One region of the Arthrobacter sp. R4 genome, then DNA from elsewhere that is predicted to be linked to it. Evidence: riboswitches for the same ligand, from Rfam matches in the RefSeq annotation. Region 1 holds a riboswitch; each other region holds the start of a gene.
The links. A riboswitch is a leader RNA that binds a small molecule or an ion and turns the genes downstream of it on or off. The one in region 1 is predicted to bind thiamine pyrophosphate.
Positions count from the first base shown of each region.

Region 2: another riboswitch for thiamine pyrophosphate. It lies ahead of thiC (phosphomethylpyrimidine synthase ThiC); the one in region 1 lies ahead of ACLKOZ_RS06095 (bifunctional hydroxymethylpyrimidine kinase/phosphomethylpyrimidine kinase).
Region 3: another riboswitch for thiamine pyrophosphate. It lies ahead of thiO (glycine oxidase ThiO); the one in region 1 lies ahead of ACLKOZ_RS06095 (bifunctional hydroxymethylpyrimidine kinase/phosphomethylpyrimidine kinase).
Region 4: another riboswitch for thiamine pyrophosphate. It lies ahead of ACLKOZ_RS19100 (ECF transporter S component); the one in region 1 lies ahead of ACLKOZ_RS06095 (bifunctional hydroxymethylpyrimidine kinase/phosphomethylpyrimidine kinase).

Region 1 is NZ_JBLWIJ010000010.1:59,747-67,020, reverse strand. Features, by position in the region: gene proB (glutamate 5-kinase) at 1-252, opposite strand, end outside; gene obgE (GTPase ObgE) at 242-1,831, opposite strand; gene rpmA (50S ribosomal protein L27) at 1,948-2,211, opposite strand; gene rplU (50S ribosomal protein L21) at 2,271-2,579, opposite strand; gene ACLKOZ_RS06095 (bifunctional hydroxymethylpyrimidine kinase/phosphomethylpyrimidine kinase) at 2,852-4,426, opposite strand; TPP riboswitch at 4,409-4,505, opposite strand; gene ACLKOZ_RS06090 (Rne/Rng family ribonuclease) at 4,638-7,274, opposite strand, start outside.
Region 2 is NZ_JBLWIJ010000033.1:88,068-95,341, forward strand. Features, by position in the region: gene ffh (signal recognition particle protein) at 1-315, shown strand, start outside; gene ACLKOZ_RS19455 (alpha/beta fold hydrolase) at 419-1,153, shown strand; gene thiC (phosphomethylpyrimidine synthase ThiC) at 1,158-2,969, opposite strand; TPP riboswitch at 2,964-3,071, opposite strand; gene ACLKOZ_RS19465 (amidohydrolase family protein) at 3,147-4,229, shown strand; gene ACLKOZ_RS19470 (VOC family protein) at 4,336-5,211, shown strand; gene ACLKOZ_RS19475 (hypothetical protein) at 5,329-5,766, shown strand; gene rpsP (30S ribosomal protein S16) at 5,971-6,384, shown strand; gene ACLKOZ_RS19485 (RNA-binding protein) at 6,386-6,628, shown strand; gene rimM (ribosome maturation factor RimM) at 6,737-7,274, shown strand, end outside.
Region 3 is NZ_JBLWIJ010000017.1:242,737-250,010, forward strand. Features, by position in the region: gene ACLKOZ_RS12695 (DNA-methyltransferase) at 1-653, opposite strand, end outside; gene ACLKOZ_RS12700 (DEAD/DEAH box helicase) at 662-2,362, opposite strand; gene ACLKOZ_RS12705 (RNB domain-containing ribonuclease) at 2,652-4,148, opposite strand; gene thiE (thiamine phosphate synthase) at 4,212-4,964, opposite strand; TPP riboswitch at 4,992-5,110, shown strand; gene thiO (glycine oxidase ThiO) at 5,103-6,428, shown strand; gene thiS (sulfur carrier protein ThiS) at 6,425-6,661, shown strand; gene ACLKOZ_RS12725 (thiazole synthase) at 6,665-7,274, shown strand, end outside.
Region 4 is NZ_JBLWIJ010000032.1:119,695-126,968, reverse strand. Features, by position in the region: gene ACLKOZ_RS19110 (hypothetical protein) at 1-464, opposite strand, end outside; gene ACLKOZ_RS19105 (heme-degrading domain-containing protein) at 614-1,156, opposite strand; TPP riboswitch at 1,230-1,372, shown strand; gene ACLKOZ_RS19100 (ECF transporter S component) at 1,437-2,057, shown strand; gene ACLKOZ_RS19095 (ABC transporter ATP-binding protein) at 2,057-3,601, shown strand; gene ACLKOZ_RS19090 (energy-coupling factor transporter transmembrane component T family protein) at 3,598-4,392, shown strand; gene ACLKOZ_RS19085 (hypothetical protein) at 4,447-5,334, opposite strand; gene ACLKOZ_RS19080 (UDP-N-acetylglucosamine 1-carboxyvinyltransferase) at 5,513-7,036, shown strand; gene ACLKOZ_RS19075 (endonuclease domain-containing protein) at 7,137-7,274, opposite strand, start outside.

The DNA.
Region 1 (7,274 bases):
CCGCTTGGCCAGCCCCAGCGGGGCCAGACCGGCAGCAATGGCACCAGAGGATACGAGGATGATCTCGGTGCCGGAGTTCCGCTTGGCTGCCAGCGCGTCGGCGAGTCCGGTCAGCGACTCCTCGGAGATGCCTCCCTTAATGCTGGTCAGCGACGACGAACCGACTTTGACAACGATCCGGCGCGCGCCCGAGAGCACGCTCCTGTCCGCGATGCCCCGGGCGGGCACAGTGGTGGCGGCGCTACTGGTCATCTTCTGCGCCCAGTCCACTCTCCTTGAGCGGCTTCGCAACGCGGCGGCTACTGACGGACTCGGTCCAGATCCCGGCCTTGCGCTCGGCTTCGAGTTCGGCGCGGGCGGCCGCCTTGGCGTCCTTGCGTTCCTGCTGCTCGTCTCGCTTCTGGCCGCGCGTGGGGCGGTCGCCGATGTCGGCGAAGCGGACGTCCGTACCGCGGGGCGAAGCCAGAAGCTCCGCGCCGGCCATCATGGTGGGCTCCCAGTCGAAGACGACGCCGTCGTCCTCGCCGATCACCACGGTGTCGCCGGGCTTGGCGCCCTGCTTGAACAGTTCGTTTTCGACGCCGAGCTTGGCCAGGCGGTCCGCAAGGTAGCCGATGGCTTCCTCGTTGGTAAAGTCGGTCTGCTTGACCCAGCGCACCGGCTTTTCGCCCAGGACGCGGAACAGCGGCTCGAGGTTCTTCTCTTCACGGCGGATCTTAAAGCCGGACTCGTTGACGGCCCGCGGCTTGAGCACAACCGGCTGGACCTTCGGCGGCGCGGAAGCAAGGGAGTCGCGGGCGGCCTTAACGATTTCAGCCATGGCGAAGCCCAGTTGGCGCAGGCCTTCGTGGCTGGTGGCGGAAATTTCGAAGACGCGGTAGCCGCGGGATTCAAGTTCAGGCCGGACAAATTCCGCCATGTCCTTGCCGTCCGGGAGGTCCACCTTGTTTAGGGCAACCAGGCGGGGGCGGTGGTTCAGCGGGACCACTTCACCGTCCTGCCCGGCGTAGCTCATATCGACGGCGTACTTCTCCAGTTCGGCCTCGATGACGGCGAGGTCGGACAGGGGATCACGGTCCGATTCGAGGGTTCCGCAGTCCAGGACGTGCACCAGCGCGGCGCAGCGTTCCACGTGCCGCAGGAAGTGGTGGCCCAGGCCCTTGCCCTCGGACGCGCCTTCAATCAGGCCGGGGACGTCGGCAATGGTGAAGCGGACATCGCCTGCCTGGACAACGCCGAGGTTGGGGATCAGGGTGGTGAAAGGGTAGTCGGCGATCTTGGGCCGCGCCGCGGACATGGCGGCGATCAGGCTCGACTTGCCGGCGGACGGGAAGCCAACCAGGGCGATGTCCGCAATGGACTTCAGCTCCAGCACGACGTCGCTGGACTCACCTTCGATGCCCAGCAGCGCGAAGCCGGGCGCACGGCGCTTCTGGGAGGACAGCGCGGCGTTGCCGAGGCCGCCCTGGCCGCCGGCCGCCGCGACGTATTCCGTTCCTTCGCCGACGAGGTCCGCCAAAACGGTGCCGTCCTTGGACTTGACCACGGTGCCGTCCGGGACGGGGAGGATGAGGGTTTCACCGTTTTTGCCGCCGCGCCAGTCCCCCATGCCTGGTCCGCCGTTGGTGGCGTGCCGGTGCGGGGCGTGGTGATAGTCCAGCAGGGTGGTGGTCTGGTGGTCCACGCGGAGGATGACGTCGCCGCCGTCGCCGCCGTTGCCGCCGTCGGGCCCGCCCAGGGGCTTGAACTTCTCGCGGTGGACGGAGACACAGCCGTGGCCGCCGGTACCGCCGGATACGTGCAGTACTACCCGGTCTACAAAGCTCGCCACGTGGATCTCCTCAGTGCTGTTTCCTGGACGCTGCAAAGCGCCAAGACGATTGTAATGCGGTTAAAAGAACAGTGGAGCGGACCAAATGGCCCGCTCCACCGCTTCAGAACTATGAGTTACTCTGCAGCTGCAGCAGCAACGATGTTGACAACGCGGCGACCGCGGCGGGTGCCGAATTCAACGGCGCCCGGGGTCAGTGCGAACAGGGTGTCGTCGCCGCCACGGCCTACGCCGGCGCCCGGGTGGAAGTGGGTGCCACGCTGGCGGACGATGATTTCGCCTGCGGAAACTACCTGGCCGCCGAAGCGCTTGACGCCGAGGTACTGGGCGTTGGAGTCACGACCGTTGCGAGTGGAGCTCGCGCCTTTTTTATGTGCCATTTGAAATGCCTGCCTCTAAATTCTGGGGAATCTGCTGAAAACCTGAACAGTAACGAAGGTTACTTGATACCAGTGATCTTGACCTTGGTCAGTTCCTGACGGTGACCCTGGCGCTTCTTGTAACCGGTCTTGTTCTTGAACTTCTGGATGACGATCTTCGGACCACGGAGGTCATTGAGGATCTCAGCCGTAACAGTTACCTTGGCCAGGTCCGCAGCGGCGGAGGTGACCTTGTCACCGTCTACCAGGAGCAGTGCGGGCAGCTGAATGGTGCTGCCGGCTCCACCGGGGACGCGGTTCAGGGTAACGAAGTCTCCAACGGAAACCTTCTCTTGGCGGCCGCCTGCGCGGACAATCGCGTACACCACTTGGGAACTCACTTCTCTCGACGTTTATTACTAGATTTGCGTGCGGAACCTGGGCCTATATTTGGCTGGGCTCTCGCTGTGCCTCAACGCCGTGGGGTCGTAACCCAAGTGTTGGCGTAAGCACCGAAGATCTAGAATACGCTAATTTTGCCTTCGGCCGCAAATGAGGCTGGTTCCGGCGGGCTGTCCGTGATAAGCGCCACAAGCGTGCGCAACACTGACAATCCGGAACCGTGCCCGACTATCGTACCGGCTGGATGCGCCGGGGAGCGTCAGGCGTGCAGCCGCGGCGCGTCGAAGAAATCAACTTCGAAACGGCACGACTGGTTGAAAGCGACGACCATGGCAGCACGCTCGTCCTCCGAGCCCCGGCGTCCGGCTTCGTCGGCCAGGGCAATAGCTGCACGGGTGGCCTGCGCGAAGTCCTCGTCGGCGTACGTCCGCAGCCACTCGGCGTACGGGTGGTCCGCCGGGGCGCCCGCAGCAAGGAATTGCGCGTGGAGGGTCTGTCCGACTTCGGCGTAGAGCCAGAAGCAGGGCAGGACCGCTGCCACCAGCACCGCGTAACTGCCCGATGCGGAGGCGGCCAGCAGGTGGTCCACATACGACTTCGTGACAGGACCGAGGACGGGCTCCACGGTTCGCGTACTGAGCCAGGTCCGATGCAGCTCCGATTCAACCTCCAGGCATTGCTGGGCTGATCGGGCCCAAAACAGCTGTGCGGCTTCGGTGGGGGCCAAGGCGCTGGCCCGTGCCAGCACCCGTGAGTACCCATTGAGGTAGATGGCATCCTGGGCCAGGTAGTAGGCGAACTGCTTTTCGGGCAGGCTTCCTGCCACGAGGTTCCGGATGAACTCGAGCTCATAGATGGCGGCGAGGTCTGCGGTGGCCTCCGCACGGAGGAGCTCGGCGAAGCCGCCCTCGCCGAGCTGGGCCGGTTCCAGGGCAGGCCCTGTGGCCGCCTGCAGGTGGTGGAAGTGGTGGACGGGACCGTTTCCCGCACCGACGTCCAGGCCGTCCGAGGACACCAGGGCACCTGCCAGCCAGGGCTTGACGTGCCGCAGTGAGGCCTCCCAGTCCCCCAGGCGGGCCTGTGCCGTTGCCATGGCCGACGAGAGCGAGCAGCCCGTCCCGTGGCTGTTCCGGGTGGGGATCCTGTCCCCCGGAACCTCCACAATTTCCTGGGCAAGCAGTCCGCCGGTATTGACGAGGGCATCCGGGCAGGCGGCGCCGTCGAGATGTCCCCCCTTCACCAGGATGGTGGAGCCGGTGTCCGCCGCCAACCGCCGGCCCTGTTCCAGCGCTTCTGGCCAGGAGCCGGCCTGGGCCTCTCCGAGCAGCATGGCCAGTTCAGCGAGATTGGGCGTGATCAGGTCCGCCAGCGGGAGCAGTCCGCGGAGGGCAGCCTCGGCAGACGCCTGCAGGAGCCTGTCGCCGCTGGTAGCCACCATGACGGGGTCAAGGACTACGACGCCGGGACGCACCTTTTCGAGCCAGCTGCGGACCGCGGCCACCACCTCGGCATCGCCCAGCATGCCGATTTTGACGGCATCAATGGTGATGTCATCGCTCACGGCTTCCAACTGCTGGACCAGGAAGGCGGCCGGCGGTACGTGCACCGCGCGGACGCCCTGAGTGTTCTGCGCTGTCAGCGCGGTGATCGCGGCCATCCCGTAACCGCCAAGGGCTGCGATGCTTTTCAGGTCGGCCTGGATGCCGGCGCCGCCGGACGGGTCAGACCCTGCGATGGACAGCACCCGCGGAACGTCCCGGAGGACCGGGGCCGGCGCTGCCGGGCTGAGTACAGGTGCCAGGGGCAGGACAGTAGTTGAAGACAAGGAAGACATCCCTTCGCCGGTGCTAGCCGGACAGGTTCAACGGGTGTGGATCTCAGCCGGCCCTTGCGCGGCACCCCGTGTCGGTAACCAAGCCTAGCGTTTCAGTGCCCGGCCCGGTGTCAAATGGCCCTGTCGAATGAAGCCGTTAACGCGCGATGCCCGGACGCGCCCCTGCGAAGGGTCGTGTCCGGGCATCCTGGCTGATGTCCTTTGCGGAGGATCAGAGCTCGGAAGCAGGTACTCCTACCCCGAGGATGATGGGCGCCTCTGCCTGTTTCTTGTCGCCTGCGGCCGTTGTGGCCGGCTCAGGCGCCTTGGCCGCGTGGGAGTGGCCGCCGGCTGCTGCGTGCGTTGCCTCGTGGTGTTCTACCGAGGTTGCGTTTGCCGCGCCCTGGGCCCGGCTGGCGCTGCGGTTGCGGCGGGGCCTGCGGGTACGGGACTGCTCAGCGGTGTGGTCTGAGTAATCCTTCTCCTCTACCGCAGCATGCGGCACATCGGTGCTTGGCTGCGGGGCAGCCTGCGCAGGCTCCGGAGCGGCAACGGCGGGCTCGCCGAGGTGCGCGAAGGCTTCAGCGAGCCTGTCGAGCGTCAGGGCCGGCTGCTGCGGCTGGTCTGCCGCGTGCTCCACGAACGGCAGCACCACCTGTTCCCCGCCAAAAGTGAGCACGGCAGCAGGACGTCCGGACGCGTCGGCGTCATGCTGGCGGGCTGTTGCCGGTGCCTGGCCTGTTTGTGCCTGGCCTGTTGCTGCCGGGGCGGCGTGGGCCTGCTCCGTCGTCGTCCGTGCTGCCGCTGCAGCAGGGCTTCCGGCCGCCGCGGCTCCAGCAGCGTGGGCTACCTCGTCGTCGTGCAGGTGCGCTGCGTGCGCCGCCGCGGCGATGTTGGCCAGGGCCAGCCTGGTGGCCTCAGCCTTGGCGTGCCGCTCGGCGTCGCTGGGATCCGGGTGGACTGTGTGGACCTGGACCGGTGCGGACGGTGCCGCCTCCAAGGGAACGCCTCCGCGTCCACGGCGCCGCTTGCGGTCGCCACGTGCACCGGGCTGGCTGTCAGCCCGCTGGCTTTCCGGGCGCTGGTCGGGCCGCGGGGTGTCCGTGCGGTGAGTGTCCGTACGCTGCACGTGGTGTTCGGCAGCCACCGTGTTGGCGCGACGGTGCTCCACGGGATCGTCGTGGGTGACCACGCCGCGGCCGGCACAGGTTTCGCACTGCTCGCCGAAGACCTCCAGCAGCCCGGTGCCCATGCGCTTGCGCGTCATCTGAACGAGCCCCAGGGACGTTACTTCTGCCACCTGGTGCTTGGTGCGGTCGCGGCCCAGGCATTCCACCATGCGGCGCAGGACGAGGTCGCGGTTGGATTCCAGGACCATGTCGATGAAGTCGATGACGATAATGCCGCCGATGTCGCGGAGCCGCAACTGGCGTACAACTTCTTCGGCAGCTTCGAGGTTGTTCTTGGTGACCGTTTCCTCGAGGTTGCCGCCGCTGCCGGTGAACTTGCCGGTGTTGACGTCCACCACGGTCATGGCTTCGGTTCGGTCGATAACCAGCGAACCGCCAGACGGCAGGAAGACCTTGCGTTCGAGTGCCTTATGGATCTGCTCGTCGATCCGCCAGGCCGCGAAGATGTCCTGGTCCTTGGTCCACTTTTCCAGGCGGCCCACCAGATCGGGGGCCACGTACGTGACGTAGGCCTCGATGGTGTCCCAGGCCTCCTCACCGGAGACGATCAGCTTGGAGAAGTCCTCGTTGAAGACGTCCCGAACCACCTTGATGGTGAGGTCCGGTTCGCCGTAGAGAAGTTCCGGGGCAAGGATCTTCGTGGACGTGGACTGGCTTTCAATGCCCTCCCACTGGGCGCGCAGACGGTTGATGTCGTGCGTGAGCTCCTCTTCCGAGGCGCCTTCTGCGGCCGTGCGGACGATGACGCCGGCATGCTCCGGCAGGCGGTCCTTGAGGATGCGCTTGAGCCGGTTGCGTTCGACGTCGGGCAGCTTACGTGAGATTCCCGTCATGGAGCCGCCGGGTACGTAGACCAGGTAGCGGCCGGGGAGGGAGATCTGGCTGGTCAGGCGCGCGCCCTTGTGACCCACGGGGTCTTTGGTGACCTGGACCAGGACGGTGTCGCCGGACTTCAGGGCGTTCTCGATCCGGCGCTGCTTGCCTTCGAGGTTGACGGCTTCCCAGTTCACCTCACCGGCGTACAGGACGGCGTTGCGGCCGCGGCCGATATCAACGAACGCCGCTTCCATTGATGGCAGGACGTTCTGCACCTTGCCGAGGTAGACGTTCCCGATCAGGGAGTCCTGCTGCGTCTTGGAGACAAAGTGCTCGGCCAGGACGCCGTCTTCCAGGACTGCGATCTGGATTCTGTCGTCGCGTTGCCGGACGATCATCTGGCGGTCCACGGATTCGCGGCGGGCCAGGAACTCTGCTTCGGTGATGACGGTGCGGCGGCGGCCGGTATCGCGGGATTCACGGCGGCGCTGCTTCTTGGCTTCCAGCCTGGTGGAGCCCTTGACGGACGTCACGCGGTTGTTGACGGGCGCTTCGGTCACGGCGCGGGGAGCGCGGACACGGGTCACTGTGTTGGGCGGATCGTCATCCCCGCCACCGGTCAGTTCCAGGTCCTGGTCACCACGGCGGCGCCGACGACGACGACGGGAGGTTACGCCCTCGTCTGGCTGGCCCGCTGATTCCTCGTCAGCTTCCTCTGTTTCATTGTCGCTGCCCTCGCTGTCGCCCTCGAGGTCGCGGTCGCCTGCGCGGCTGCGCCCGCGGCGACCACGGCTGCGCCGCCTGCGACGGCCGTTGGCGTCGTCCTCTTCGGTGAGTTCGGCGTCGTCCTCTTCCGCTTCCTC
Region 2 (7,274 bases), on a different contig from region 1:
CTCGAACGTTTTGCCCAGGCCCAGAAGATGATGAAGAAGATGGCCCAGGGCGGCGGCATGCCGGGAATGCCAGGCATGCCGGGAATGGGCGGCCCAGGCGGCGGCGCACGCAAGGGGGCCAAGAATGCCCCGAAGAAGAAGGCCCGCTCCGGTAACCCGGCCAAGGCAGCCCAGGAGCTCAAGGACGCCGAGGCGCGGCGCGCCGGAGCGGCCAAGGCGCTCCCCACGGGTGCGGCGTTTGGCCAGCAGTCCGGTGACTTCGATCCTTCGCAGCTGAACCTGCCCAAGGGCTTCGACAAGTTCCTCGGCAAGTAATCGCATCGCCCAACTGGGTAGCAGCAGATGTCGTTATGAGCGCTCAAAACGACACCTGCTGCTACCCAGTTGGGATGTCGGAGCCGTGGAATAGGGTTGGGTCATGTTCAAGCAGCGGGTAGTGTTCGTGCACGGCGCCGGAAGCTTCGGCTCAGCGGCCTGGCCCCGGCAGCACGGCATGGCACTGACCTACGACGCCCTGTTTCTCCGGCGCCACGGCTTTGACTCTGTTGCTGAACCGGTCGAGTCCTCCTTTGCGGAGGACACCGCCATCGTTTTGAGATCCCTCGCCGACGACGGCAGGGGCGCCGCCGGTGGCCACGTTGTGGCGCATTCCCAAGGGGCGATCTCCGCCATGATGGCCGCCGTCGAGCGCCCCGACCTGGTGTATTCGCTGACGCTCGTGGAGCCGGCCTGCCTGTCGTTGACCGCGGAACTGCCGGCGACGGCGGCGCACCGGGAGCTCATGCAGCCGCTGTTTGATGTCCGCCACCAGCTGGGTGACGAGGATTTCCAACGGGAGTTCGTCCGCCGCGTCTATGCTGCGGACCTCCAGGAGCCCGCCACCCAGGAGGAACGACGCTCCGCCCGGCGGCTCCGGCTGCAGGCCCCGGCCTGGGAGGCGCCGCTGCATATCGTCCCGGGTGTGCCAACGCTGGTGCTGACCGGCGGCTGGGAGCCGCTGTATGAAGAGATCGCCGGATACCTCCGCGAAACCGGTGCCCTGCACCGCATTGCTGCGGGCGGGCACCGGCCCCAGGATTCGGCGGAAGGCGATCACGCCATCCGGGCGTTCGTGGGCGACGTCAGCCGCGGCCGGTCAGCCCGGGCCTCCTGACGCGTTAGCGCGAAGGCACCTCCAGGTCAGGCAGGTAAACCTTCCCGCCTGCCGCGAGGAACTCCACGCTCTTTTCTCGCATCCCGGCCGCCATCTCCGCCAGGGCTGCCTGGGATTCAGCCGAGCCATACTCATCCCGGATGTCCTGGCTGATCCTCATGGAGCAGAACTTGGGGCCGCACATGGAACAGAAGTGGGCGGTTTTGGCCGGCTCGGCAGGCAGGGTTTCGTCATGGAAGGCTTCCGCAGTGACCGGGTCCAGGGACAGTGCGAACTGGTCCCGCCAGCGGAACTCGAACCGCGCCTTTGACAGGGCGTCGTCCCGCTCGTGGGCGCCAGGGTGGCCCTTGGCCAGGTCGGCGGCGTGGGCCGCGATCTTGTAGGTGATCACACCCGTCTTCACATCGTCCTTGTTGGGCAGGCCGAGGTGCTCCTTAGGCGTGACGTAGCAGAGCATGGCGGTGCCGTAGCGGGCGATCTCGGTGGCCCCGATGGCGGAGGTGATGTGGTCGTAGCCGGGTGCTATGTCCGTGACGAGCGGTCCGAGGGTGTAGAACGGGGCCCCCTTGCAGAGCTCCTGCTGGCGTTCCACATTCTCCCGGACAAGGTGGAACGGTACGTGGCCGGGTCCTTCCACCATCACCTGCACGTCGAATTCCCAGGCGCGCTGCGTCAGTTCAGCCAGCGTATCCAGCTCGGCGAACTGGGCGGCATCGTTGGCGTCCGCCGTCGCTCCCGGGCGCAGCCCGTCGCCGAGGGAGAAAGCGACGTCGTACTTGGCGAAAATTTCGCACAGCTCGTCGAAGTGGGTGTACAGGAAGTTCTCCTGGTGATGCGCGAGGCACCAGCCGGCCATGATGGAACCGCCACGGGAAACGATGCCGGTGACACGGTTGGCCGTCAGCGGCACGTAGCGCAGCAGCACTCCGGCGTGGATGGTCATGTAGTCCACGCCCTGCTCGCACTGCTCAATCACGGTGTCGCGGAAGATCTCCCACGTCAGTTTGTTGGCCTCGCCATTGACCTTCTCCAGCGCCTGGTAGATGGGCACCGTGCCGATGGGGACGGGGGAGTTGCGGATGATCCACTCACGCGTGGTGTGGATGTCATCGCCGGTGGACAGGTCCATCACGGTGTCGGCTCCCCACTGGGTTGCCCACTGCAGTTTGTCCACTTCCTGGGCGATGGAACTTGTCACAGCCGAGTTGCCGATATTGGCGTTGATCTTGACCAGGAAGGCCTTGCCGATGATCATCGGCTCGGATTCCGGGTGGTTGATGTTGTTGGGGATGATGGCGCGGCCTGCCGCCACTTCGCTGCGGACCAGTTCCACGTCACAGTTTTCGCGGAGGGCAACGAACTGCATCTCCGGGGTGATGACACCCTGCTTTGCGTAGTGCATCTGGGTGACTGTCCGGCCGTCGACGGCGCGGCGGGGCACCGGCTGTGCTCCCTTCCACTCTGCGGAGGCTGCGCCGCGGCGTACTGCCGACTTGCCGTCGTCGAGCAGGTTCCGTTCCCGGCCGCTGTAGGGCTCGGTGTCGCCACGGGCCGCGATCCATTCCGAGCGGAACGGGTCCAGGCCCACCACCGGATCACTCCCAGGGCCGGCGGTGCGGTACGTCCGGAAAGGGCCGTTCGCCTCGCCGTTGGGCGATGGTTCCAGCGCAATTTCCGTTACCGGAACCCGGATTCCGGTGGCCTCGTCACTGATGAACGCCAACGAATGGGATTTCAGCGACTGGGTCTCAGTGCCGGCTTTCCCCTTGGCAGTCTCATTTTGGGCAGCAATCAGCCGTGTTTCTGGTGTACTCAATGAATACTCACTTCCTTCGCCGGCATTACCCGGACAGGTTCAACGGTCGCAGGCTGCGTCAGCCTGATCTCAGCCCCTGCAAGGGCTCCCGTGTGGTCTAGATGAAGCTACCACAGGTCCAAGTGGGGAGGATGTGACTTGACAGGCTGACCATCTTGCGCGGATTAGGCTGGTCCGATGGCGGGAATCATCGAATTCAGCGGAACAGTGCTCACCGGACCGAATGAGGAACGGCGGGGCCTCTGGTCCGTCGACGGCCGTCTCACGTTCCACAGGCCCCCCACTTCCCCCGATGCTGTGCTGGGAGGCTGGGTCCTTCCCGGGTTCGTTGATGCCCACTGCCACGTTGGCCTGGGACCCGGCGGCGTCGTCCCGGATGCGATGGCTGAAGAACAGGCCCGCACCGACCGCGACGCAGGCACGCTCCTGGTCCGTGATGCCGGGGCGGCAAGCGACACGCGTTGGCTGCAGCAGCGTCACGACATGCCCAGGCTTATCCGCGCCGGGCGGCATATTGCCCGGTCCCGGCGCTACCTGCGGGATTTCGCCGTCGAGGTGGAGCCAGACGGCCTGGTGGAGGCCGTGCGGAAGCAGGCGAGGGCCGGTGATGGCTGGGTCAAGCTCGTGGGGGACTGGATTGACCGCGACGCCGGAGACCTCGCACCGTCGTTTCCCGACGCCGTCGTCCGCGATGCCGTGCAGGCGGCCCACGACGAGGGCGCACGGGTGACCGCGCACTGCTTCGCCGAAGACACCCTTGACCAGATGCTCGACGCCGGCATCGACTGCATCGAGCACGCCACCGGATTGCTGCCCCGGCACGTTCCCCGGCTCGCCGCCCAGGGTGTCCCCATCGTTCCGACGCTGATCAACATCGACACCTTCCCGGACATCGCCCGCCAGGCCGAAGCGAAATTCCCGCGGTACGCCGAGCACATGCACGCGCTGTGGGAACGCAGGTACGAGCGCGTGTACGAAGCCTTCGAAGCAGGCGTGCGGATCTATGCCGGGACAGATGCCGGCAGCGTCATCCGGCACGGACGGATCGCCGACGAAATCCTGTCGCTGCACCGGGCGGGCCTCCCTCCTGCGGCGGCCCTGGATGCTGCCTGCTGGGGTGCGCGGACGTGGCTCGGCGCTGAGGGGATCTCCGAGGGTGCCAGCGCAGACGTGGTGATCTGCAGGGAAGATCCGCGGCGCGTCCCCGCCACAGTTGCCTCACTTCGGCACGTCGTGTTGCGGGGCGAGGTGATCCGCTGACCGCCGAAGATCACGCATCGTACAGCTGGGAATAAATTGAAGCTTCAAGTAATTTAGAAGAGTAGAGGCCTCCGAAATCCGGCGGCCGTTGGACCGGGAGTTTTCGATGACTGCAGAATCCACCAGCCAGGACCTTCTACCTGCCGAGCTCACCATGGGCACGGTGATGCTGAAGGTCGGCGACATGAAGCTCATGACTGACTACTACCAGCGCGCACTGGGCCTGGACGTGGTGGCCGAACAGGACGGTGGCCTCTACATGGGCCGGCTCGGAAAGCCGCTAGTGCATCTGGCCGCCGCCCCCGGGCTGACTCTTCCTGGCAGGGGCGAGGCCGGGCTGTTCCACACGGCGCTGCTCTTTGAGGACCAGGCGGCACTGGCGGCCACAGTCGCTACGGCGGCCCAATATGAGCCCCGCTCGTTCACGGGCAGTGCGGACCACTTGGTCAGTGAAGCCTTCTATTTCAACGACCCGGAGGGCAACGGCATCGAACTCTACTGGGACCGGCCGCGCAAAAACTGGTCCTGGAACGGAACGGACGTGGTCATGGACAGCCTGGCACTGCCTCCGCAGCGCTACCTGCAGGAGCATCTGACCCAGGAATCCGTTGAGGGCCAGCAGCGGACGGCGGCCGGGGTGGGCCACGTCCACCTCCAGGTGGGCGACGTCCACACCGCCCACGATTTCTATGTCGGCACGTTGGGGTTCGAGAAGACGGCGGGCTGGCATGGCCAGGCGCTTTTTGTGTCAGCCGGGCGCTACCACCACCACATGGCCATGAACGTCTGGAACAGCCGCGGCGCCGGTCCCCGGAAAGATACCCTCGGCCTGGGGGAGGTGCTCATTGAGGTGCCGTCCGGAGATGACGTCGGCGCACTTGCCGATCGGCTGAAGGTCGCCGGGGTTGCCAGCCACCATACGGGGGCCGAGTTGCGCTTCGAGGACCCTTGGCGAAACAGCATCCGGGTCGCTGTGCGCTAAGCCGGGTGCGGCGGCCCAGGGAGCGCGGAGCCGTGTACTAGGCTGATTCCGAACGGCCGGGGCAGCTCTGCAGCTGCCTGCCAGAGCCGCACCGTCGACGGAATGAGGGCGATTCCCATGGGCTTCACCGAAATCTTTGTTTCAACCCACGACGCCGCGCTGAAGCGTGCCGGGATACTGGACGACGGCGGTTCCCCCTCCACGCCCGGCCTTCGGATTCCCGGGATCAGTGACTTCGAAATTGAACAGCTAGGGGACCTCGCCGGCGCGGCCGTCCATGCCGGTGGTGCGGACTATGAACTGGCCATGGTGGATGTGGCCAGCGATTCACTGCTGGGTGTTCCGCCCGCCATGGTCCGGGCGCTCGCTGAGCTGCTCAGCTATGAGACCGAGGGGGAGGGCAATGTACTCGATGACGTCGCCGAAAAGTGGGCGGCCCAGGACGACATGCCATTCGGTGCGGCCGAAGCCAGGAAATACGTACAGCAGCTGGCAGAGCTGGCCAGTGGAATCGAGGATGCCGACCGCACCGGGCTGTACGTCTGGTCATCCTGAGCAACGTGGGAGCATCGCCGGTGTCCGGCGGATCGGTCCCAAGTCGAAATCCGGGCGCTGATCTGGCACAATAAACAGGTACTCGATCTGCGTGGCCCCTCTCTCCGCGTCTGGATCCTGTCCTTCGAACCCTCAAGTATGGCCCGCCCCACGGGTGCAGAACGCCGGGTTCACCCCTTTTCTGAAACAGGAGTGACCACAAAAGTGGCCGTAAAGATTCGCCTTAAGCGCTTTGGCAAGATGCGCGCACCGTACTACCGCATCGTTGTTGCGGACTCACGCACCAAGCGTGATGGCCGTGCAATCGAAGAAATCGGCAAGTACCACCCCACCGAAGAGCCCTCATACATCGAGGTTGACTCCGAGCGTGCCCAGTACTGGCTGTCCGTCGGCGCCCAGCCGTCCGAGCAGGTTGCCGCGATCCTCAAGATCACCGGTGACTGGCAGAAGTTCAAGGGCCTCCCGGGCCAGGAAGGCACCCTGAAGACCAAAGCTCCGAAGGCTGCCTTCGTTGCTCCGGAGAAGGGTTCCGTGATCATCCCGGAAGCGATCACCAAGAAGTCCAAGCAGTCCGACGCCCCGGCCGAAGCCGAAGCCGAGACCACCGAGGCTGAGTAGATTGCTGGCTGAAGCGCTCGAACACCTGGTCCGCGGAATCGTTGATTCCCCGGAAGACGTCAAGGTCACCTCGAAGAACAACCGCCGCGGGGACACCCTCGAAGTGCGCGTTCACCAGGACGATCTCGGACGGGTGATCGGCCGCCAGGGCCGCACGGCACGCGCACTGCGCACCGTTGTGGCGGCACTGGCTGACGGCGAGCCGGTAAGGGTCGACGTCGTCGACACCGACCGCCGCCGCTAAAGCGCTCGGCAACATCAGTTTTGCTCCGGCCCTTCCACCAACGGTGGAGGGGCCGGAGTGCTTTCACCACAACGCCTAACCCCAGCACAACCACGAACAGAGGACCAGATGCAGCTTCAGGTGGCACGAATCGGCAAACCGCATGGAATCCGCGGGGAAGTGACGGTCCAGGTGCTGACTGACGCCCCGGCGGACAGGTTCGTTCCCGGCACCGAGTTTGTGGTGGAACCTGCCTCGGCCGGCCCGCTCACTGTTGAAAGTGCGCGCTGGAACAAGGACATCCTCCTGCTTGCCTTCGAGGGAATCGAAACCCGCAACCAGGCCGAGACCCTCCGCGGCGCCAAACTGTTCATCGAAACCGAAGAGCTGGACGAGGACGACGACGAAGGCTGGTACGAGCACGAACTGGTAGGACTCGAGGCCCGGGTCGGCTCGCAGGTGGTGGGCAAGATCGCAGCCCTGCACACCATGCCCGTCCAGGACCTGCTGGTGGTCGAAGCCCCGGACGGTAAGGAAATCCTGATCCCGTTCGTGGAACAGATCGTGCCCGAGGTCAACGTCGCCGAGGGGTTTGTCCTGCTGACGCCGCCGGATGGCCTCTTTGACATCAACACCGACGACGCCGGTGCGGCCGGGCCGGAGGACA
Region 3 (7,274 bases), on a different contig from region 1:
GGGTAGCCGGTTTTTTCCTTGCCGGTGGGCGAGACGATGGTGTGCCACCAGACGTCAGTGGGCAGCTTGCCGAGCTCGCGTTTGGCGGGCGTGACCAACCCCGGCGCCATGTACGGCTCCCGGTCCACCTCGGCACTGTCGAAATGGTATTTCGCCGGGTTCTTCACATACACCAGGATGTTGTCGTGCTTGGTGGGCCAGCGGAACTTGGCCCTCGCCCCGTAGTCGTAGGCCCAGATGATCTCGTTCAGGAAGCATTCCCGGCCGAAGATGGCGTCCAGCATGACCTTGGCATAGTGCACTTCGCGGTAGTCCAGGTGAAGGTACAGCGTGCCGTCGTCCGCCAACAGCCGCCAGGCCTCCACGAGCCGCGGCTCCAAGAAGGACCAATAGTCGCTGAAGGCGTCGTCGTAACGGTGCAGGGCGCCTTTGATGGTGTCGTAGGAACGTCCCTTGAAGCCCACGCGGTCTCCGGAACCTTCGGCGTTGACCACCATCCGCGTTTCCTGGCGCTGCTGGGCCCGGCCGGTGTTGAACGGCGGGTCCACGTAAATGAGTGTGAAGGCGCCGTCCGGCAGCGAGGGGAGGAATTCCGCGTTGTCCGCGTGTACCACCAGGTTGCTGCCGTCCGGCGCCCAGACAGATTCAGTCATTGAGGCTTTTAGGCCTCGGCGCTGCCCGGCTGTGCGCCGTTGTCGCTGCCGGCCACCACTTCGCCGTTGCGGCGGCGGGTGCGTGTCCGGCTGCGGCGGGTGCGCGACTGGTCCCCTTCGGCCGGGGCTGTAGCCGCCGGTTCCGTGGCGGGGCCGGTGCCTGCAGTCGCCGCGTCGGAGGTACGACGGCGGCGCTCACCTGAGCGGGGGGCCGTATCAGTTCCGCTGCGGCGGCTGGATGAGCGTGCGCGGTCGCGGCTGCTGTCGCGTCCGCTGTCCTTCGCCGCGTCACGTGCACCGTCACGTCCGCTGCTGCGGGAGTTCTTCTTGCCGGTCTCGCCCAGGTCCTCCAGGACTTCGGCGTTAACACCGGCAAGGGTTCGCTTGTTGCGCGGCAGCCGGCCCTTGGTTCCCTCCGGAATGTCCAGCTCCTCATAGAGGTGCGGGGAGGAAGAGTACGTCTCAACGGGCTCCGGTACGCTGAGGCCGAGTGCCTTGTTGATGAGGCCCCAGCGGGGCATGTCGTCCCAGTCCACAAACGTGACGGCCGTACCCTTGTTCCCGGCGCGGCCGGTGCGGCCCACGCGGTGCAGGTAGATCTTTTCGTCTTCAACGCACTGGTAGTTGATGACGTGGGTGACGTCGTCGACGTCGATGCCGCGGGCGGCGACGTCCGTGGCCACCAGGACGTCCACCTTGTTGTTGCGGAAAGCCCGGAGGGCCTGTTCGCGGGCACCCTGGCCGAGGTCACCGTGGATGGCGGCAGCCGCGAACCCGCGGTCCACCAGCTCCTCTGCCACCTTGGCGGCGGTCCGCTTGGTCTTGGTGAAGATGATGGTGCGGCCACGGCCACGAGCCTGCAGGATGCGCGCCACGACCTCGATCTTGTCCATGCTGTGGGCACGGTAGATGAGCTGGCGGATATCGCGCTTGGTGAGCCCCTCGTCGTCGGGGTCGGCCGCACGGATGTGGGTGGGCTGGGTCATGTAGCGGCGAGCCATCGCAATGACCGGCCCGGGCATCGTGGCTGAGAACAGGAGCGTCTGGCGGACCGCAGGCGTGCCGGCGATCAGCGTTTCCACATCCGGGAGGAATCCGAGGTCCAGCATTTCGTCGGCTTCGTCGAGGATGACGATCTTGACGTTCTTGAGGCTCAGGTGCTTCTGCTTGTAAAGGTCAATGAGCCGGCCGGGGGTACCGACGACAACTTCGACGCCGTTCTGCAGGGCTTCGACTTGCGGCTCGTAGGCGCGGCCGCCATAAATGGTGGCGATGCGGGCATTGCGCTTGCGGGAGGCGGTCTGGAGGTCGTTGGCTACCTGCACGGCGAGCTCGCGGGTGGGAACGATCACCAGCGCCTGCGGGGCGCCCGGGACGGCGAGCTTGTCGAAGCCTGGATCGTCACGGCCCACGACGCGCTGCAGCGCGGGGATGCCGAAGCCGAGGGTCTTGCCGGTTCCGGTTTTGGCCTGTCCGATGATGTCGTGGCCCGAGAGCGCCACCGGCAGTGTCATGGCCTGGATCGGGAACGGGTGGGTGATCCCGGCATCGGCGAGGGACTCCACGATATCGGCGCGGACGTTGAAGTCTGCGAAGGATTTCTCCTCGATCTCATGGGGCTTTTCGTCCGAGATAATGGTTTCTTCCGGCTCGATGACCTCGGTGCCGGAATCGTCAATCAGGAGCTGGTGGGTATGCAATTCACTCACAGGTGAGTTTCCTTATTCATTTGGGCATTGGCGCTGCCTGCTCAACGGGCCGGCCAACGTGGCCGTTCCGGAGCACGCTCGAAGCGCGCAAGCAAATCCAGTGGAAGCCGATCGCGGGCTATCTAATTGCTGGCACTGGTGACCAGCGGGCGTATCTCAAGATCGCGTAGGGGCGGGCTTGTTGAATTCAAAATCAAGGAAATCAACGACCGGGCATCCATATCTACTTCTTCAGTCTACCGGCAAGGAGTCTTAAACCCGGCTTTGCCCCTTTCGGCCGCCCCGGCGCCTACCCGACGAGCTCGAAATGCACTTCCCGCGTGGCGATGTCCGAGGAGAGAAGCCGGACCCGGACTTTGGTGCCGGATTCGAGGTCACCGGCACAGCGGGCCGTGACGGCAGGCTCGGCTATCTGGATGATTCCGGAAGGGCCGTTCCCGTTCCTTCCATTGCCGTTACCGTTGGAGCCATTGCCGTTTTTGCCGTTGTCCTTTTGCGGCTTGGACCCTGAAATGACGATCGCGTCGAATTCCTGGCCCACATGGTTGACCAGCAGGGCGGCCTCCACGGTGTCCAGCGCAAGGCGCTCCATCCTGGCAGCCAGCTGATCGGAACCGGCCATGATCACCGGCAGGGAGGGCAGCGCTTCCCGCGCCCAGGCCGGGACGGGGCTGCCGTTGCTGAGTGCCTCACAGATGACCAGGACAAAGCGGTCCACCAGCCGGCGGAGCGGAGCGGTGGTGTGGGCGTAAGCGGCTCCGATCGCGGACTGGCGGGCATCATTGGGGATTTCGCCGTCGAACGCCGTATAACTGGCACCACGGAAAAGCATTCCCGCCGAATGCATGATGGCCAGCTGCCGTGGATCCGTGGGGTCAAGCGTGCGGAGATACTCCCCGTAGCCCGCTTTCCCGTCCCAGGGCTTGCCCAGAACCTCGGTCTGCAGCCGGAAGTGCCCCAGGGACCGTTCGTCAGGGGCGGGCATGGTCCGCAGGATGCCGACTTTGCCCTCAAGCATCAGGGTGGCCGCAGCCATTCCTGTCATGAGCGAGATCTGGGCGTTCCAGTCCTCGACCGGGAGCTGGGGAGCAGCGGCGATCCGGTAGCCGCCGTCGGGAAGCTGCACGATCTCCTGCTCGGGCATGTTCAGGCTCGCGCCATCGCGTTCCCGCTCCAGCTCAACACGCTTCAGGCCCACTTCCTTAAGGAGCTCCAACACCGGCGAGGCCGTTCCGGCGTCGAGTTCAGCCTGGGCGCCCTTGTAGCTGAGCTTGGCCCGGCTGCGGACCCGTGCCCTTTGGACCGAAACGGACCTGACCTGGGCAGCCTGGTCCAGGTGGAAGTCCCACACAAAGGCAGAGCAGAGCTGGCCTGCCAGGAGGCTGCCGGCCCCCTCGCTGATGACCTCCGGATGAAGCGGGATGCGGCCATCGGGCGCGTAGAACGTCTGTCCCCGGCGGCGGGTCTCGGCGTCCAGCGGCCCGCCGGGCACCACGAATGCGGGTACATCTGCGATGGCGTAGAGGACTCGATAGCCGCTACCGGCGCGCTCAATAAACAGGGCCTGGTCTAGATCGGTGGAGGACTCAGGATCAATAGTGAGGAAATCAATGCCTGTCAGGTCGGCATCAGGCAGTTGCCTTGAGGAGACAGCGGCTTCCGCATCTCGGACGGCGTCGGCAGGGTAGTCGCCCGGTAGCTCCAGCTCGGTCCGCAGCGCACTCAGTGCCTCCTCGAGGGCATTGGTGTGCTCGTGGACATTTGGGGCCAGCCGATGATGTGACACGAAATTCAGGTTAGCCCGATTTCCGCTGATAATGCACGCCATCCCGTCTCCGGGGCCGGAGTCCTAGGCGCCGGCGGTGTCCAGGGCCCGAAGCAGTGCCGCGGCGGCCTCTGCGGGATCGGCGGCTTCGGTGATGGCCCGGACCACAACGATCCGGCGGGCGCCCGCTTCCACTACCTGCTCCACGTTGCCCAGGTCCACGCCCCCAATGGCGAACCAGGGTACCTCTGCCACGCCGGGCACGGACCCCGCCTGTTTGACTGCCCCCGCGGCGTACCTGAGGAGGTCGAGCCCGACGGCGGCCCGGCCGGGCTTGGTGGGGGTGGCCCAGACCGGACCAACACAGAAATAGTCCAGCCCAGTGGGCGCGGCAGTGACTGCGGCCGAGGCCGAGACCGCGCCGTCGATCTGTGAGGTTGTGTGGGTGGACAGACCGATGGCTGCATTGCCGTTCAACAAGGTGCGTGCAGCCTTCAGCGGCAGGTCCTTCTGGCCAATATGGAACACCGGGGCACCTGAGAGCACCGCGACGTCGGCCCGGTCATTGACCGCCCACAGCCGCCCATGGCGCAGGGCGGACTCCTTCAGTACCGCCAGCAGGTCCAGCTCCTCTGCTGCCTCAATCGTCTTGTCGCGGAGCTGGATGATGTCCACGCCCCCGGCGAAGGCCGCATCAACAAAACCGGCGAAGTCACCGCGATCCTTACGGGCATCCGTGCACAGGTACAGCCGGGCATCGCCCAGGGGCGCAGCATGGCTCGTGGAAGGGAGGGGGTTGTTGGCGACGGCAATGCTGTCAGGAAGGGCTGCGTTCATGGAAACCAGAGTAGTTCCTCTAAACTGGGCAGGTACTGCGGGAGCCCGCGGCAGCTGTCATAAAGCGCCGGGCTGAGAGGGCGTCAGAGCCGACCGCTTGACCTGATCCGGCTAGTACCGGCGTAGGGAAGGAACCACATGATCCCGCCAACCGGCAGTCCCTCGGCCGGCGCCCCCAATGACGCTCTCGCCGACCTCTCCGCCGACGTCGCCGTTATCGGCGGGGGTGTGATCGGGCACGGCATAGCCTGGGAAGCCAGGCGCTCGGGCCGTTCTGTGGTGGTCATCGATGATGCCCCCGGTTCCGGCGCCTCCTGGGCTGCGGCAGGCATGCTCGCCCCGGTAAGTGAGTTGCACTACCAGGAGGAAGAACTCCTGGAGCTGATGCTTGAATCGTCCCGGCTGTGGCCGGCCTTCGCGGCGGACCTGGCCCGGGACGTTCCCGGCGATGCAGGGTACCTGCCCACCCCCACGCTGGCCATCGGCGCGGACGCGGCCGACCGCCGTGCGCTGATGAACCTCCGATCAGTCCAGCGGGCCCACGGGCTGGACGTTGAACCACTGACGGTGCGCGAGGCCCGCAGCCGCGAAGCCCTCCTGAGCCCCGCGATCTCCTGCGCCCTGGACATTCCCGCTGACCACCAGGTGGATCCGCGGAAGCTGGTGGCGTGCCTGCGGGAGGCTTTGGCCAGCCACAGGGAGGATTCAGGATCCGCGGTCGCAGGAGCCGAACACGGATTCGCCGTTGCCGACCGTGCGTCGTCGCTGGCCTGGAAAGACGGCCGGGTCGCAGGTGTCCGGCTGGCCGGTGGGGGATCGGTGACCGCCAGGGAAACCATCGTGGCCAACGGGCTCGGAGCGGCGTCGTTGGGCGGGCTGCCCGATGGACTCCAGCTGCCGCTGCGCCCCGTGCACGGCGACATTCTCCGGCTGCGCGTCCCTGAGCATCTCCGTCCTCTGGTCACCGCTACTGTCCGCGGACTGGTCCACGGTGTTCCCGTCTACATCGTTCCAAGGCGTGACGGCACTGTGGTCATCGGTGCCACCCAGCGCGAGGACGCGTTGGCAGCATCCAGTCCGGAGCGCCGCCAGGACGGCACAGGAACGTCGGCTGGCGGCGTCTCGGCAGGCGGCGTCTACCAGCTGCTTCGCGATGCCCAGGTCCTGGTGCCGGCGGTCGCCGAGCTGGAACTGCTGGAAAGTACAGCCCGGGCGCGTCCTGCTACGCCGGATAACGCTCCATTGCTGGGCCGCGTCCACCTCCCAGGGAACCACGGACCGGTGGATGGCCTGATCGTGGCGACCGGTTTTTTCCGCCACGGTGTGCTGTTGACCCCTGCAGCCGCCGCCATCTGCCGGGACCTCATGGATGGACGCACAGACCCGCGCTGGCTCCCGTTCAGTCCGGCCAGATTCTCCACACGCCGCGCCGCCATCCTCCAACCCACCAAGGAAACAGCATGAACATCACCCTCAACGGTTTGCAGCACAGCGTGTCCGACGGCGCGTCAATTACCACCCTGGTCAGCCAGGTCACCGGCCGTCCACTTGCTGCGAATGGGCAGGCCACCGACGGGCAAAAACTGGGTGTGGCAGTGGCACACAACTCCGAAGTAGTACCCCGCAGCCAGTGGTACGTCACGGCACTCGCCGAAGGTGACGACGTCGAACTGGTCACAGCAGTCCAGGGAGGCTGAACCATGACCGAAACCATCAATACCGTTAACCCGACCGGGCACCCGGACGCGCTCGTGATCGACGGCGTCGAGCTCGGCTCCCGCCTGATCATGGGCACCGGCGGCGCGCCAAGCCTTGATGGGCTGGGCGCGGCCCTGCTGGCCTCCGGGACGGAGCTGACCACCGTCGCCATGCGGCGATACTCGCCAGCCGAAACCGGCTCCCTTTTCCAGCTCCTGCTGGACCATGGCATCCGGGTCCTGCCCAACACTGCCGGCTGCTTCACTGCGCGGGATGCCGTGATGACGGCTGAACTGGCCCGCGAGGCGCTGGAAACAGACTGGGTCAAGCTTGAGGTCATCGCCGACGAACAGACCCTCCTGCCGGACGCCGTTGAGCTCGTGGACGCGACTGAACAGCTCGTCAACCGGGGCTTCAAGGTGTTCGCCTACACCAACGACGACCCCGTCCTGGCCCTGCGGCTCGAAAACCTCGGCGCGACGGCGGTCATGCCACTGGGATCGCCCATCGGCACCGGGCTGGGCATCCTCAACCCGCACAACATCGAACTCATCGTGTCCCGTGCGTCGGTGCCCGTGGTGCTGGACGCCGGCATAGGGACTGCCTCGGACG
Region 4 (7,274 bases), on a different contig from region 1:
TGGACGGGGTCGACGACGTCTGCCGCGGTCAGCGGCCGTGGCGCCCCGGCGGGGTCCTCCCACGCGAACCCGATCCGGCCCAGGTCCAGGCGGTGCGGGTTGACCCGCAGCCAGGTCTCGGCGCGGGACGCCTTGGTCTCCCGGCCGTCCACGATGTCCCCCACCATGTCCAGGTAAGGGACCGGGCCCCGCGCGGAATCGTACAGAACCGTGGAACCCGCCAGGCTGTACTCCTCGTCCGCGGGGATGGAGTGCCAGCCCCATTGGGACTGCGTGCCGAGCAGCGTGCCGGGCGGGGCTCCCACGGGGTACTCGGCCGGGAGAGTCTGGAGCCCGGTGAGGTCCACGGTGAAGCAGAACTCGCCGTTGCCCACGGAAACAGGGCTGCGGGGATCAAGGCTCCGCTGCTCCACGTTGTGCCGGCGGACCAGGGCTTGACGGTCGATGGTGTGCTGGCTGCTCAAATGCCCGCCCTCCTGAAGGCTGCCGGATCTGACGGCGGCCTCCACGGTTGCACCCAGTGAGAAAACGCTTTCCGGATAGACTTCATCCTCGTGTCGTCAGGGGAGCGTGTCAACTTCGCGAGTATCAGGAAGCCCAGCCCGGGGTATGCTTACTCGGCCCGCATGGACCCCAGGATTTCGCGCAGGGCCTCCACCACGAGGTCGTGGTCCTGCTGCTGCGGCAGCCCGGAAACGGTGACCGTGGCTACCGCACCCACCCCGGCCACGTACACCGGGAAGGAGCCGCCGTGTGGTGCGTAGGTGGATTCGTCGAACCACCCGTGGTCCTCGATCCGTCCCCCGTGCAGCCTGCCGCGGAGTCCCACCAGCAATGACGGGATCTCATACCGGGCGGCGGTGCGCTGCTTGGCCCTGACCCAGTGCTCGTTGTCCGGGGTGGCGCCATCCAAAGCCACGTGGAAGAGCACCTGCTCGCCCTTGGTGATGTCGATCGCGATGGGAAGCCGCCGCGACTTCCCCAGCTCCACCAGGAGCAACCCCAGATTGAGGGAATCGTCCTTGGTGAAATGCGGAAACTGCAGCTCGGTGATCTCGGCCTCGATCCGGTCAATCAGGGCCTCGAGCAGGCCTGATGGCTGGGGCAGCCTTGAGTCGGGATTGAACGCAGTCACAGTCGGGTTGTTGGCAGTCATGGCCCACAATCTACCGCCCCAGCGGTGTAAACTGGACCACGCCCATCAGGGCAGATTATTCAAAGACCAGCTTTATTAACGACAGGGGAGCGCCGCCGTCGGGCATCACTGGCATTGCCAGGGAACCGCAGGTGGGCGCTGAGAGTGCGGGACAGCCGCAGACCCTCGAACCTGATCCGGTTAGTACCGGCGCAAGGGAGTCGAGTTCTCGAAGTGTGCGGTAACCGGCGGCAAGCCGACCGCCGGAACACTTTCCCCTCCTGTTCCTCAGGAGGATCACATGAGCACTGCAGCAATCAAAAAGACCGGCTACACCTGGCGCATCGTTGACATCGTGGTGGCCGCCCTCATCGCCATCGCCGGCGGCGTGATCTTCTGGGCGTGGTCCCAGGGCGCCGCCGCGGTTTCCCCGCCCATGAACGCCGTCTACCCGCCGCTGACCGGCCTCATCGCCGGTGGCTGGATGATCCCCGCCGTGCTGGGCATGCTGATCATCCGCAAGCCGGGCGCCGCGCTCTTCTGTGAAACGGTGGCCGCCATGGGTGAACTGATCATGGGCTCGCCGTACGGTGCCTCCGTGCTGTTCTCCGGCTTCGTCCAGGGCCTGGGCGCCGAGATCATCTTCGCCATCTTCGTCTACAAGAAGTTCAACCTGCCCATCGCGCTGCTGGCCGGCGCTGCGGCCGGGCTGTTCTGCGGCCTGAACGACTCCTTCGCCCCCTGGGGCTGGAATATCGCCTACGCCGCCGGTGACAAGCTCGCGTACATCGTATTCACCGCCATCTCGGGCGCGATCATCGCCGGCGCGCTGTCCTGGATCGCCACCCGCGGCCTGGCCAGGACGGGTGTGCTGAGCTCCTTCGCGTCCCGCAAGGCTGCGTCGGAGCCCGTCTTCTCCTAATGCCCGCAGCCTACGACGACGGCACAGCCGCTACGACGCGGCCCGCCGCCGTCACTGCCCGCGGTTGGGGGTGGCGGCACGCCGGCCGGTCCCGGCCTGCGGTCCACGCCCTGGACCTGGACATCAAGCCCGGGGAGCGTGTGCTCCTGCTGGGCCCGTCAGGGGCGGGGAAATCCACGCTGCTCCACGCCCTCGCGGGGGTGCTGGGGGATGTGAACGACGACGGCGAAGCAGGCGATTCCGACGAATCCGGTTCGCTGCGGATCGACGGCGCGTCCCCGCGTGAGCGACGCGGCCGCGCCGGGCTGGTGCAGCAGGATCCCGAAACGCAAGTGGTCCTCTCCCGGCTCGGCGACGACGTCGCCTTTGGTGCCGAGAACCTCGCCGTGCCGCGCGATGCGATCTGGGCGCGCGTGCACGAGGCGCTTGACGACGTCGGGCTCTCCCACCTGCCGCTGGACCACCCGACGTCGGCCCTGTCCGGCGGGCAGAAGCAGCGCCTGGCGCTCGCCGGCATCCTGGCCATGCGGCCGGGGCTGATCCTCCTGGACGAGCCCACGGCCAACCTGGATCCCACCGGGGTCCTCGAGGTCCGTGACGCCGTGGGCCGCTGCCTCGACAAAACCGGGGCCACGCTGGTTGTGGTGGAGCACCGCGTGTCCGTCTGGAAGGACCTCGTGGACAGGATCGTGGTGCTGCAGCCAGGCTCCGCAACTGATCCCGCAGTACTGCTGGACGGGCCGCCCGACCGGGTCCTCGCCGAGGCGAGGGACATGCTGATTGCTGCCGGTGTGTGGGTTCCCGGCTTTGTTCCGGCCACGCGGAACCGGGCTTCCGGCGGCTCCGGGGACCTGCTGCTGGCGGCCGAGGACCTTGCCGTTTCGCGGGAACGGCCGGGCCGCCGCCGCTTCAAAACCATCCCTCCGGTTCCGGTCCAACAGGGCCTTTCAGCCCAGGTCCGCGCCGGGCAGGCGCTCACCATCACAGGTCCGAACGGGGCGGGAAAGTCCACGTTCGCGCTGACCCTGGCCGGCCTGCTGGCACCCATAGGGGGAAACGTTTCAGCCACCCTGGACCTGAGCCAGGGCGCAGGCATCGACCCCTACAAATGGAAGGCGGACCAGCTGATCGCCCGCATCGGAACCGTCTTCCAGGAGCCAGAGCACCAGTTTGTCACCGGCAATGTCCTGGACGAGCTGATGTTCGGCCCCAGGCATCTTGGCCACGGCGAGGAACGGGTGGATGAGCTCCTCCAGCGGCTTCGGCTGACCGAACTCGTGGACGCCAATCCCTACACGCTCTCCGGCGGTGAGAAGCGCCGGCTGTCCGTGGCCACGGTGCTCGCCGCCCACCCGCAGGTGCTGGTCCTGGACGAGCCAACCTTCGGCCAGGACGCCAACACCTGGGCCGAGCTCGCGTCCTTCCTCTCCGAACTGCTCGACGCCGGCACCGCCGTGGTATCCGTAACGCACGATGCCGAATTCAGCACGGCCCTGGGCGGCGCCGAGCTCCGGCTGGGCACCACCGAAGCGGTGGCCCCATGAGGCAGGAACTGACACTGCGGGGGAACCAAGCACTGCTGACCCGTGCCAATCCGCTGAGCAAGTTCGCCGCCGTCGTCTTTATGACCGTGGTGCTGGCGCTGTCCATCGACTGGGTCTCCGCCTCCGTGGCGCTCTTCTGTGAACTCCTGCTCTTCCCGCTCGCGGGACTGACCCTGACGCTGCTGTGGCAGCGCGGCTGGCCGCTGATCCTGGCGGCCGCCGTGGGTGGCTGGAGCACCTCGATTTTGGCTCCGGACAGCGGAAGGATACTGCTCGACGTCGGCATCTGGTCCATGAGCGAAGGCTCCCTGGAGCTGGGGTTGGGCTTTATGCTCCGCGGCCTGGCGATCGCGTTGCCAGCCATCCTCCTCATGAGCTGCACCGATCCCACCGACCTCGCCGATGCGCTGGCCCAGAAGGCCCGGCTGTCGCACCGGTTCGTGCTGGGGACGCTCGCGGCCATGCGGCTTGTTGGCCTGATGGCCGAAGAGTGGCAGACCATTGGGATGGCCCGCCGCGCCCGCGGCGTTGGCTCGCGCGGCAACCCGGTGCAACGGATGAAAGCCACCCTGGGCCAGAGTTTCGGCCTCCTGGTCCAAGCCATCCGCAGGGCGTCCCGGCTCGCGGTCACCATGGAGGCGCGTGGCTTCGGCGGCGGGGACCGGACCTGGGCACGTGAATCCACCTACAGCAGGCTCGACGTGTGGGTCCTGGCAGGCGGGGCCCTGATGGCCACGGCGGCCGTGGCCGCCGCCGTGTTTGCCGGCACGTGGAGTTTCGTCGGCGGCTAGTCCTGGAGAGAACGTATGGCGTTCATCAGGAAGTAGCCGCCCTCAGCGCGACGTTCAGATACAGGAGTGGTTGTAGTCGAATTCCCCGGACACGAACTGGGTGAGTGCGACCTTGCCGCCGGCGGTGAGCGGGGCCTGGGAGCAGATCGCCTTGGCCCCTGTTGCGGTGCTGGCACCTGCCAGCCAGCTGGGCAGGGTGTAAAGGCTGCTGGAGCTGCTGACAGTGCCTACGATCTGTCCCCACTGGTACCCGCTGGAGTAGATGCCGACGTCGGCGCCGATGCCGTGGAAGAAATCGGTCATGCCCTCGAGGACTGCGCGGTTCCAGTTCCTGTTGCCCGACCATGAGTTGCCGGTTTCGACGTCGAGCCACCATACATACTCCGAGGGCTTGCTGATGCCGCGGAGGTACGCGTCGTCGTAGGCCTTGGCATAGCCGTACATGTAGGAGCAGGCTTCGCTGACCTCCGGATCGTCATGGCTGTTCCTGGTGCAGTCACCGTACGGATTGTGGACAGGCTTTGCGGCGGGGTAGTCATTGCTGGTGGGCCACCACGAGCCTGCCAGTCCGGGATTGGCTGTATTGACGTAGAGCGCAACGGTTGGCTGGGCGGTGGGGTTTTCTGCGCGGTCCCCGTTGGCGTCGATGGCGTTCGCCCACTTCAACTGCTCCGCGAGGCAGGGGTTCGTTGCGTTGGCACGGCCGTTGTTGACTCCGACAATGGCGAAGGCCGCGCCCCTGGGGAGTGGTTTGTTGCACTGTGGCCAGGAGACGTCGTTGCCCAGCAGCGACGGGCTGCCCTCGCCGGGGGAGGGCACTGCAGCAACCGGCGGCGCGAACACCATGCCAAACAGCAGGGCCAGGCCGATCGCCAGGGCGCAACGGATTAGCCTCAGCGCACCCGTTGAGGTGGGTACCGTTCCCCGCACAGCTCTGTGCATGGGACCTCCGTCCTAGCCCGGCGGGCAGGTCTTTCCAGTCTCCTCCGCCGCGGCGACGCGGGTCAAGGGCGGCCGCGGGCAGCGAAGGCTATCGCATGAGGTGGGTACATTGCGACTCTGTCCTCCCGGTTCAGCGTGACCGCGTGGCAAAATAGCTCATTTATGATATTTTTTTCTTATGACTCAGGAAACTGCTGAACACGTTGCCGCAACGCTCCGGGAGGCCCGCAGCCAGAAGGGCTGGACCCAGGGACAGCTGGCCGCCGAGCTTGGAACCAGCCAAAGTGCCGTCGCACGGATGGAACAGGGGAAACAGAACCTGAGCCTGAAAATGATCCAGCGGCTGGAGGCCATTTTCGGACTCAGCATCGTCAAAGTGGGCACGTCCCAGATGACGCATCTGCGGGTCGAGGGTGCCCGCACACTGTCCGGGTCGGTGGACGTAAACAGCAGCAAGAACGCCGGCGTCGCGCTGCTCTGTGCCAGCCTCATCAACCGCGGCACTACGGTCCTGCGGCGCCTGGCCCGGATTGAGGAAGTCAATCGAATCGTCGAGGTCCTGAGCAGTATCGGCGTCGAGTGCACCTGGCTCAACGACACCGACCTCCAGCTCCGCCGCCCCGCCGCCCTGGACCTGGCGGCCATGGATGTGGAAGCGGCACGCCGCACGCGGAGCGTCATTATGCTGCTCGGCCCGCTCCTGGACGAGGCCGGGGAATACCGCCTTCCGTACGCCGGCGGCTGTGATCTCGGCACGCGCACAGTGGAGCCGCACATGCAGGCGTTGCGCCAGTTTGGGCTTTCGGTGGAGGCCACCGCTGGTTTCTACACAGTCCAGGCACCGCAGGAGGACACCCTCGACCGCTCCTTCGTGCTGACTGAGCGCGGTGACACGGTCACCGAGAACGCGATCATGGCAGCGGCCCACCGCCGCGGCACTACCGTGATCCGGAACGCGAGCCCCAACTACATGGTCCAGGACCTCTGTTTCTACCTGCAGATGCTGGGTGTGAGCATCGACGGCGTGGGCACTACCACCCTGAAGATCACCGGGCAGCCGCACATCGACGTCGACATTGAATATTTCCCGTCCGAGGATCCCATCGAGGCGATGAGCCTGATCACGGCCGGCATCGTCACCAACTCGGAGGTGACCATCCGCCGCGTCCCCATCGAGTTCATGGAAATTGAACTGGCAACGCTGGGTCAGATGGGCCAGCAGTTGGAGGTTTCCGGAGAGTACATGGCCCGCAATGGCCGAACCCGCCTGGTGGATGTCACCACCAAGCCGTCCGAGCTGCGGGCGCCGGAGGACAAAATCCACCCCATGCCGTTCCCCGGCCTGAACATCGATAACCTTCCGTTCTTTGCGGTGATCGCGGCCAACGCCGAGGGCCAAACCATGATCCACGACTGGGTTTACGAGAACCGGGCCATCTACCTCACGGAGCTGAACCGGTTGGGTGCCCAGGTGCAGCTCCTGGACCCGCACCGGATCTACGTCACGGGGCCCACACGTTGGCGCGCGGCGGAGGTGGGCTGCCCGCCGGCACTCCGCCCCGCCGCTTGCCTGCTGCTGGCCATGCTGGCGGCCCGCGGCGTCTCCGAGCTGCGGAACATCTACGTGATCGAGCGCGGCTATGAGGACCTGGCCGAGCGGTTGAACACCATCGGGGCGAAAATCGAATACTTCCAGGACTGATTTTGAACGATTCTGCTCCATCATTCGGGGCGCCTGTCCGTTAGCCTGCGGAATCCCGGGGTTGCGGGCCCGTCCAGACGAAATGATGGGGCAGGATCCGTCACCCGCGGGGACGCCCGCGTTCCAGCACAGCGCGGATTTCCTTCAGGACCGTCTCCGGACTGTTCCAGATCTGCTCCGGAGCGTAGCTCAGGACAGAGTAGCCCTGGACCTGGGCGACGTTGGACCGGGACATATC